One region of the Microbacterium luteum genome, then DNA from elsewhere that is predicted to be linked to it. Evidence: predicted binding sites of a transcription regulator. Region 1 holds the regulator's gene; the other holds the start of a gene.
What was found. The regulator HspR, encoded in region 1, represses chaperone genes until heat shock. The targets are predictions, from matches to a motif close to AAGTTGAGTCNNNNNGACTCAACTT.

Region 1 (4,374 bases):
GATGCCGGTGCCGAACGCCGTCTCGGCGCGCGAGTACCGCGACGCGTCGGCGGCCATGAAGATGACGTAGGCCAGCACGAAGAAGAACGCCGTGAGCACGCCGAGCACGCTGCCCCCGACCGACGACGCGATCGTCAGCAGGGTCGACGGCGAGAGCAGCGAGGCCGTCGCGGCGGCGATCTGGTCGTCGAGGCCGAGGCCGCGGAGCCACTCCACGACGGCCAGGGCGGTCCGCTGCAGATCTTCGGCGAAGTCCTGCACGAGCCGCCCGAACTGCACGCCGGCGAAGGCGAGCATGACGGCGAGCACGGCGAGGATGAGGTAGCCGAGCACGATCACGGCGGTGGTGGCCGCCCATCGCGGCCATCCCCTGCGGCGCAGCGCCGTGCCGAGCGGCTGGCAGATGATCACGATGACCGCGCCGAGCACGAGCGGCCCGACGACATCGCGGCCGATCGAGAGCCCCACGAGCACGATCACCGACGCGGCGAGTCCGATCACGATCCGCAGCGACGGCGACAGCGCCGGTGGCGCGGGTGCGGCGGGTGCGGGGGCGGGACGCTTCACGATGCCAGGCTAGGCGCTCGGCGGGCGGTCGGTGGATGCGGCGCCGTCGCCCGGCCGGCCGAGGCGGGTTCCGAGGTCGTCGATCTGGGCGGCGAGGGCGCGCACCTGCCCGCGCGTGGCGGCTTCGCCCGCGTCATCCGCACCGGCGGCGGCCCGCTCGAGCACCCACGAGGCGAAGGTGGCCGAGACGACACCGACGACGGCGATGCCGCCGGTCATGAGCAGCACCGCGATGACCCGACCCCACGCGGTGACCGGCGTGTAGTCGCCGTAGCCGACGGTGGTGATCGTGACGAACGCCCACCACAGGGCGTCGCCGAACGAGGTGATGTTCGCGTTCGGGGCGTCGCGCTCGGCTTCGAGCACCGTGAGGGCGGCGACCCAGATGAGGGTGAGGGCGGCACCCGCGCCGTAGACGGCGATGCGTGCGCGGAGGGCCGCACCGGCGGTGCGCTGCAGCACGTGGATGACGGTGAGCGCCTTGAGCAGGCGCAGCGGGCGGAGGGCGGGGATCACCACGACGCACAGGTCGAACAGGTGGGAGCGGAACCAGCGGCCCTTCGGCTTGGCGAGGGAGAGCTGCACGATGTAGTCGATCGCGAACACGACCCAGGTGGCGAACATGATCGCCCGGGCGAGGGAGAACTCGCCACCCTCGAGGTCGGCGATCACCTGCCACGAGTACGCGACGATGAAGGCGAGCGAGGCGATGATCAGCGGCCAGTTCGTGATCTGCTGCCACCGGTCCAACGTCATGCGTTCGAGCCTAGAAGCGCCGCCCGGCGTTGACCGGCAGCCTCGCCGCCCAGGCTCTCACGAGTCGGTGTCGTCGGCGGGAGGCAGGGCGCGGTGCGGACGCCACAGCACGACCTCGGTGGCGCGACGCACGCGGGTGCCGTGGCGCAGCGAGATGACCGAGCCGGTCGCGCCGGCCGCGAACACGCGCGCACCGGGGCGTCGCTCGAGCTCGCTCTTCATGCGGTCTTCGAGGTCGCGCACGCGCAGGTGCAGCTCGCGCACCCGGTTCTCCAGTTCGAGGATGCGCGCGATGGCCGGCAGACTCATGCCCTCCGCCGACATGCGCGCGACCTCTCGCAGCTGCGCGACGTGCCGCAGCGAGTAGCGGCGCGACCCGCCCTGGGTGCGGGCGGGCACGACGAGGCCGAGACGGTCGTACTGGCGCAGGGTCTGCGGATGCATCCCCGCCAGCTCCGCGGCGCCGGCGATGGCGAGGATCGGTGCGTCCTCGTCGATCTCGTCGGGGTCCACCATGTGCTCACCTCGTTCCGTTTCGTCTCCTCGCTCCGCTCGTCGCTCAACGACCGGAAAAGGTTGATCCCAAGGTACTCCGCGGCCACCGGTCACCCCCACCGGTCGTTGAGCGAGCGGAGCGAGACGAAACGCTACGTGCGCGCCTTCGCCATGAGGTCCGCGCGCGGGTTCTCCTTCGGCTCCAGCGCCTGATACGCCGCGAGCGCCTCACGGGCCGCGTCATCCAGGTGCGACGGCACCGCCACCTGCACCTCCGCCAGGAGGTCGCCGGTGCCCTTCTGCGTCTGCACGCCACGACCCTTGACCCGCAGCACGCGCCCCGACGGGGTGCCCGCCGCGACCCGCAGTCGCACCGGGTCTCCGCCGAGGGTCGGCACCTCGATCGTGGCGCCGAGGGTGGCCTCGGTGAAGGTCACCGGCACGGTCACGCGCAGGTTCAGCCCGTCTCGAGTGAACACCGGATGCGGCCGCACGGTCACCTGCACGACGATGTCGCCCGATTCCCCGCCGTCCGGCGAGGGGCGACCGCGGCCGCGCAGGCGGATCTTCTGCCCGTCGCGCACACCGGCGGGGATCTTCACCTTGAACGGCTTGCCGTCCTCACCCTGCAGGGTGATGGTCTCGCCCTTGGTGGCGGTGATGAAGTCGATGGTCGTGCGCGCGGTGACATCCGCACCGCGCGACGGACCGCCGAATCCCTGGAACCCGCCGGAGGGCTGCCCGAATCGACCGGAGCCGAAGCCGGTACCGCGACCGCCCTGCTGCTGGTTGAACATCGAGAAGATGTCGTCGAAGTCGGCGCTGCTGTAGCCGCCGCCCCCACGGCCCTGCCCGAATCTCGAGAAGACGTCCTCGAAGCCCCCACCCTGTCCGGATCCGCCAGCCGTGAAGCGCGCGCCCGAGCCCATGGCCCGGATCTGGTCGTACTCCTCGCGCTGCTCGGGATCGCTCAGCACGGCGTACGCCTCGCTGATCTCCTTGAATTTCGCTTCGGCCTTGGCATCCCCCGGGTTGGAATCGGGGTGGTAGGTGCGCGCGAGCTTTCGGTAGGTCTTCTTGAGGTCGGCGGCGCTGACCTCCTTGGAGACACCGAGGACCTTGTAGAAGTCCTTGTCGAACCAGTCCTGACTCGCCACGTGTCCTCCTACTCCGCCGGAACGGCGACGACGACCTTGGCCGGACGCAGCTCGACAGAGCCCAGGCGGTACCCGACTTCGACGACCTCGAGGATCGTCGGGGTCTCGGTGCCCGGGGTGGGTGCCTGGAAGATCGCCTCGTGGTGCTGGGGGTCGAACGCCTCGCCGGCGGCGCCGTAGGGCTCGATGCCCATGCGCTCGACGACGCCGCGCAGCTTCTCGGCGATCGCGGCGAAGGGCGTGCCCTCGTTGAGGTCGCCGTGCTTCTCCGCGCGGTCGAGGTCGTCGATCACCGGCAGCAGTCCCTTGGCGACCGAGCCCTTGGCGCGCTCGATCTCGACCTCGCGCTGCTCTTCGGTGCGACGGCGGTAGTTGGCGTACTCGGCCTGCAGGCGCTTGAGGTCTCCCAGCAGCTGCGACTCGAGGTCGGCGAGCACCTGGTCCTCGGCGTCGGCACCGGCGGCGTCTTCGGATTGCTCCGCACCGAGGATGTCGTCGACGGTCAGGGCCGGATCCTCCGGCTGAGGGTCGGAGGCCTGAGCCTCCGACCCCTCGTCGCCGGGGACCTCGTTCTCGGGGACCTCGTCGGGTCCCGGTTCGAAGTCCTTGGGCATGGTTACTTCTTCTCCTCCGAGCTGTCCTCGTCCTCGTCGACGACCTCGGCGTCGACGACATCCTCATCGGACTCCGTCGATGCCTGCTCCTCCGACGCGCCGGCGCCGGGGGCGGCCTGCTCGTTCTGCGACGACTGGTAGATCGCCTCGCCGAGCTTCTGCTGGCTCTGGTTCAGCTTGTCGAAAGCCGTCTTCACGGCCTCGTCGTCGTCGCCGGCGAGCGCGGACTTGAGGGCGTCGACGTCGGCCTGCACCTCGGTCTTGACCTCTTCGGGCAGCTTGTCGGCGTTGTCGGAGATGAGCTTCTCGACCGAGTACGACGCGGTCTCGGCCTGGTTGCGCACCTCGGCGGCCTCGCGGCGCTTCTTGTCCTCGGCGGCGTGCTCCTCGGCCTCGCGCACCATGCGGTCGATGTCCTCCTTGGGCAGCGACGAGCCGCCCGTGATGGTCATGGACTGCTCGGTGCCGGTGCCCTTGTCCTTCGCGGACACGTGCACGATGCCGTTGGCGTCGATGTCGAAGGTGACCTCGACCTGCGGGATGCCGCGCGGGGCCGGCGCGATGCCGGTGAGCTCGAAGGTGCCCAGCGGCTTGTTGTCGCGGGTGAACTCGCGCTCGCCCTGGAAGACCTGGATCGCGACCGACGGCTGGTTGTCGTCGGCGGTCGTGAAGGTCTCGCTCCGCTTGGTGGGGATAGCCGTGTTGCGCTCGATGAGCTTGGTCATGATGCCGCCCTTGGTCTCGATGCCGAGGCTCAGCGGGGTGACGTCGATGAGCAGCACGTC
Region 2 (4,374 bases), 940 kb from region 1:
TTCCGGAGCGGATGCGACATGTGGTGACACGTGAACCGGAGGATATGGCATCCCGTGACAGGTGAACCGGAGGAGGCGGCATCCGGTGACAGGTGAACCGACGGATGCGGCATCCGGCGGGTCAGCACTCGATGACGTTCACCGCGAGACCGCCCTCGCTGGTCTCCTTGTACTTGTGGGACATGTCGATGCCGGTCTGACGCATCGTCTCGACGACCGCATCGAGCGACACGAAGTGCGAACCGTCCCCGCGCAGGGCCAGCCGCGCCGCGGTGACGGCGGTGGATGCGGCAATCGCGTTGCGCTCGATGCAGGGGATCTGCACGAGCCCACCGACGGGATCGCACGTCAGGCCGAGGTGGTGTTCCATCGCGATCTCCGCGGCGTTCTCGATCTGGCGGTTCGTGCCGCCCATCACCGCCGTCAGTCCGCCGGCCGCCATCGCGCACGCCGACCCGACCTCGGCCTGACAGCCGCCTTCGGCACCCGAGATCGACGCGTTCGCCTTGAAGAGCGACCCGAGAGCGGTCGCCGTGAGAAGGAAGCGGCGGATGCCACGGCGGCGGTTCGCGTCCGCGACGGCGTCGTCGTCCCCCGCGTCGGCGACATCGCCCGCGGTGCCGAACCCCAAGAGGGCACTGCCGACCAGTTCCCCGTGGGGCGTGACGGCGTTTCCGGCGCCGAGTCCCGAGTCGGCCAGGAAACGCCACCAGTACATCGCGACCGCCGGCAGGATTCCGGCCGCACCGTTCGTCGGCGCGGTGACGACCCGGCCTCCGGCGGCGTTCTCCTCGTTCACGGCCAGGGCGAACGCGCCGAGCCACTCTCCCGGCAACTCGCGACCACCGGCCGCAGTGGTGTCCTCGAGCTGTGCTCGGATCACGCTCGCGCGCCGCTTCACCTTCAGCATGCCCGGCAGCACGCCGTCGGCGTGCAGACCCGCCGTGACACAGTCGGCCATCGCATCCCAGATGCGATCGAGGCCGGCCGCGACCTCGGCCTCCGAGCGCAGCGCCGTCTCGTTCATGCGCGCAGCCTCGGCGATCGTCAGGTGGCGCTCGTCGCAGATCGCGAGGAGCTCCTCCGCCGAATCGAAGCGGATCGGTGACGGAGTCGCTTCGATCCTCGGAGCCTCGCCGTCGCGCCGGATGAAACCGCCGCCCACGGAGTAATAGGTCTCCTCAGCCAGCACGCCGCCCTCGTCGTCGCGCGCGACGAGCGTCATCGCGTTCGGATGCTCCGGGAGGCGCGTCCGAGGTTCGAAGCTCACGTCCGCCTTGGCGAAGGGCACCGGTCTCATGCCGCCGAGGAGCATCCGGTCCCCGTCCGCCAGGTTCGACCAGGCCCCGCGGATCGCTCCCGGATCGGCCGTCTCGGGATCGAGCCCGGAAAGCCCGGCCACCACCGCATCCGGAGTGCCGTGGCCGATTCCTGTCGCCCCGAGGGACCCGTAGAGCGCGCACGTAACCCCCGTGACCCGGTCGAGAAGCTTGCTCTCGCGCAGGCGGACGGCGAACTCACGCCCGGCGCGCATCGGGCCGACGGTGTGGGAGCTCGAGGGTCCTATTCCGATGGAGAACAGCTCGAACGCCGAGACATAGGCGCTCATCGCTCCAGGCTACGCCCCACGGACTGCTCCGCGCCGAGACAGAGCGACAGCCCCGGCTCGTGGAGTCGGGGCTGTCGCCGGAGGGAGGTCTACTGTTCGACGGGCGTCGGTCCGTCCGCGGATGCCGCGGAGTGGGACTCATGCGCCTGCAGCACCGAGCGCTGGGCCTCGGTCGCGACCTCGATCTTGCGCGGCTTCGCCTTCTCGCTGACCGGGATCGTCACCGACAGCACGCCGTTGCCGTAGCTCGCCGAGATGCGTTCGGTGTCGATGCCCTGTCCGAGGTTCAGCTGCCGCACGAAGCTCGCCGCCTCGCGCTCCCGTGTGATCCACTTGACGCCGTCGCCCGACGCGAGGGTCCGCTCGGCGCGAATCGTCAGCAGCTGGCCGTCGACGTCGATGTCGACCGAGCCCGGGTCGATGCCGGGGAGGTCGGCGTTCAGGACGTAGTGGTCGCCATCGCGATAGAGGTCCATCGGCATGCGGCGGGGTCCACGTCGCGCGTCGAGGAGGCTCGACGCCATGCGGTCCAGCTCACGGAACGGGTCGTAGGTTCCCATTTCTGCTCCTTCGTAGCGGGTCGGATGCGGCCATCCGACAGTGTCTTGTCCAAGTTGAGTCACATTGACTCAAGTAAGCCCAGATTAGCACTCTCCTCCTGCGAGTGCCAGATCTTTCGATCGCCCTGGGCGAACGGAACGACAAGCATGCCGAAAGGGTCGGGATCAGCCGGCAGCGCCGACCTCGGGACGCCATCGCGCCCGTGTGCCATACGGGCCGACCGCCGCCGGAAACGCGAAAATCCCCCGCCCGATGGGCGAGGGATTCCTCACTGTCTCAACACAGTGCGCGCCTCGAGGGACTCGAACCCCCAACCTTCTGATCCGTAGTCAGATGCTCTATCCATTGAGCTAGAGGCGCAGGACCTCCGCGCGAAACGGCGCGAAGGCCGAGGTTCAGACTACCTCACGATTCGGTCGGTGGCGAATCGATGGCGGCGGCGACGTCTTCCGGTTCGTCCACCGCTCCGACCGTGACGTCGCCGATACGACGGCGGTGGGCTGCCAGGCGCGGCAGATCGACGAGACGCAGAGCCTGCATGCGTGCGGCCCGCATCTGCCCGTAGTCGGGTTCGAGGTCGGGACGTGCTCCCTCGACGACCAGCCGCCGCTGCAGATTCGACTCGACGTCGCCCCAGGCGGCCTGGCGTGCACCGGCGACGAGTTCAGCGACGGCCTCGGCGTCGTCGGCCCGCTCGCGCAGCACCTTCGCGACGCCGGTGTACTGCCGCTGTCGACGTCGAAGGTTGCGGGTGTCCCGATCGCGGTAGTCGTGCGTGCCGTCGGGATCGGAGTACTTCCCCCACGCCTTCTTGCGCTGCTTGCGGGTGAGGTCGGCCGCGGCCTCCTGCTCGGCGGCGAGCGCCAGAAGCGTCTCCCTGGCGAAAGGGGCGACCCGTTCGGGATCGAAGGGCTCGTTGCGCGCGATCGTGTCGACGAGGATGCGGTTGCGCACCGCGAGCCGTGCCGCGGCGTCGGCGATCGAGACACCTTCCGCGATCGCGTCTGCGTTGCGCCCCATCCGCACACCTCCCGTCCACACGAGATCGTATCGTCCGCACCTGAGCCGGATCTGGCATGCGCCGTGTGCGATACCCGTCGCCCGAAGCCCGCGCAAGCCCATCCCCAAGCCCGCACGCGCGCAATAGCGTCTCAACCGGGCCCAGACAGGGACCCGGTTGCCTTTCGAGAAGAGGAGTGACTCATGGGATTCATGGATGACGCGAAGGATGCCGCGGAGACCGCCGGTCGCAAGGCCGGCGAAGCGTGGGAAGACACCCGGGACCGCATCGACGACAAGCTCGACGAGATGCGCGCGGAATCCGACGTCAAGAAGGCCGAAGCAGAGCGCGACTCGGTGAAGGCGAAGAACGAGGCCAACGAGAAGATGCGCGGCGACAGCTGACCCGCTCGCTCCGGGCCCGCGCGACGCAGCGGACCCGGGAGTTTCCGCGGACATCGGCACCCGCGGGCAATCCGAAAATGCCGATACTGCGAATCACCTGTGCGACACCCCGTTGCACAGATTCAGGAGGTTACACATGTCATCGTCACCGAACCGCCTCGTCGCCTCGATCTTCGGCGCGGTCTACATCGTCGTAGGTCTGCTCGGTTTCCTCGTCACCGGCGGCGTCGGATTCATCGCGACCGAGGGTGGGCTGCTCCTCGGCATCTTCGAGGTGAACCCGCTGCACAACATCGTCCACGTCGCGGTGGGAGCCGTTCTCCTCATCGGCGGCCTGTCGTCCGTGGCCGCGGCCAAGGGCATCAACATCGCCGTGGGAGCTGTCTACCTCCTGCTCGGCGTCGTCGGGTTCTTCCTGGTGGGAACCGCGGCGAACATCCTCGCCCTCAACACGTTCGACCACTTCCTGCACCTGGCGAGCGCCATCGTGCTGCTCGGCGTCGGCCTTGCCGCGGACCGGAGCACGTCTGCTCGCGGCCGCCTCGCCTGAGCCGGACAGATGTCGAGCTCGCACGACGCTCGTCGGCGCACCCCCGCGATCGCGTGGACCGTCACGGTTCCCGCGATCGCGGCGTGGGGCGCCGGCCTCATCCAACTCGCCCTCGCGGCGGGCGCGATCACGGCCGACGACTCGTCGCTCGCATCGCGAGCCATCGGCGTCGCCCTGCTCCCTCTCGGCGCGGCGGCGATGGTGTGGGGCGCCGTCGTCCTCGCGCGTGGCGTCCTGCCGCTTCCTCGCG

Region 2: the regulator HspR is predicted to act here: its motif matches at 2,221-2,245, upstream of IM777_RS03225 (Hsp20/alpha crystallin family protein).

The regions. Positions count from the first base shown of each region.
Region 1 is NZ_CP063814.1:3,239,142-3,243,515, forward strand. It holds gene IM777_RS15675 (AI-2E family transporter) at 1-567, opposite strand, end outside; gene IM777_RS15680 (potassium channel family protein) at 577-1,323, opposite strand; gene IM777_RS15685 (heat shock protein transcriptional repressor HspR) at 1,381-1,839, opposite strand; gene IM777_RS15690 (DnaJ C-terminal domain-containing protein) at 1,971-2,975, opposite strand; gene IM777_RS15695 (nucleotide exchange factor GrpE) at 2,984-3,589, opposite strand; gene dnaK (molecular chaperone DnaK) at 3,592-4,374, opposite strand, start outside.
Region 2 is NZ_CP063814.1:655,223-659,596, reverse strand. It holds gene IM777_RS03230 (L-serine ammonia-lyase, iron-sulfur-dependent, subunit alpha) at 122-1,609, opposite strand; gene IM777_RS03225 (Hsp20/alpha crystallin family protein) at 1,699-2,169, opposite strand; tRNA gene IM777_RS03220 (tRNA-Arg) at 2,458-2,530, opposite strand; gene IM777_RS03215 (asparagine synthase) at 2,576-3,190, opposite strand; gene IM777_RS03210 (hypothetical protein) at 3,374-3,574, shown strand; gene IM777_RS03205 (DUF4383 domain-containing protein) at 3,711-4,124, shown strand; gene IM777_RS03200 (hypothetical protein) at 4,134-4,374, shown strand, end outside.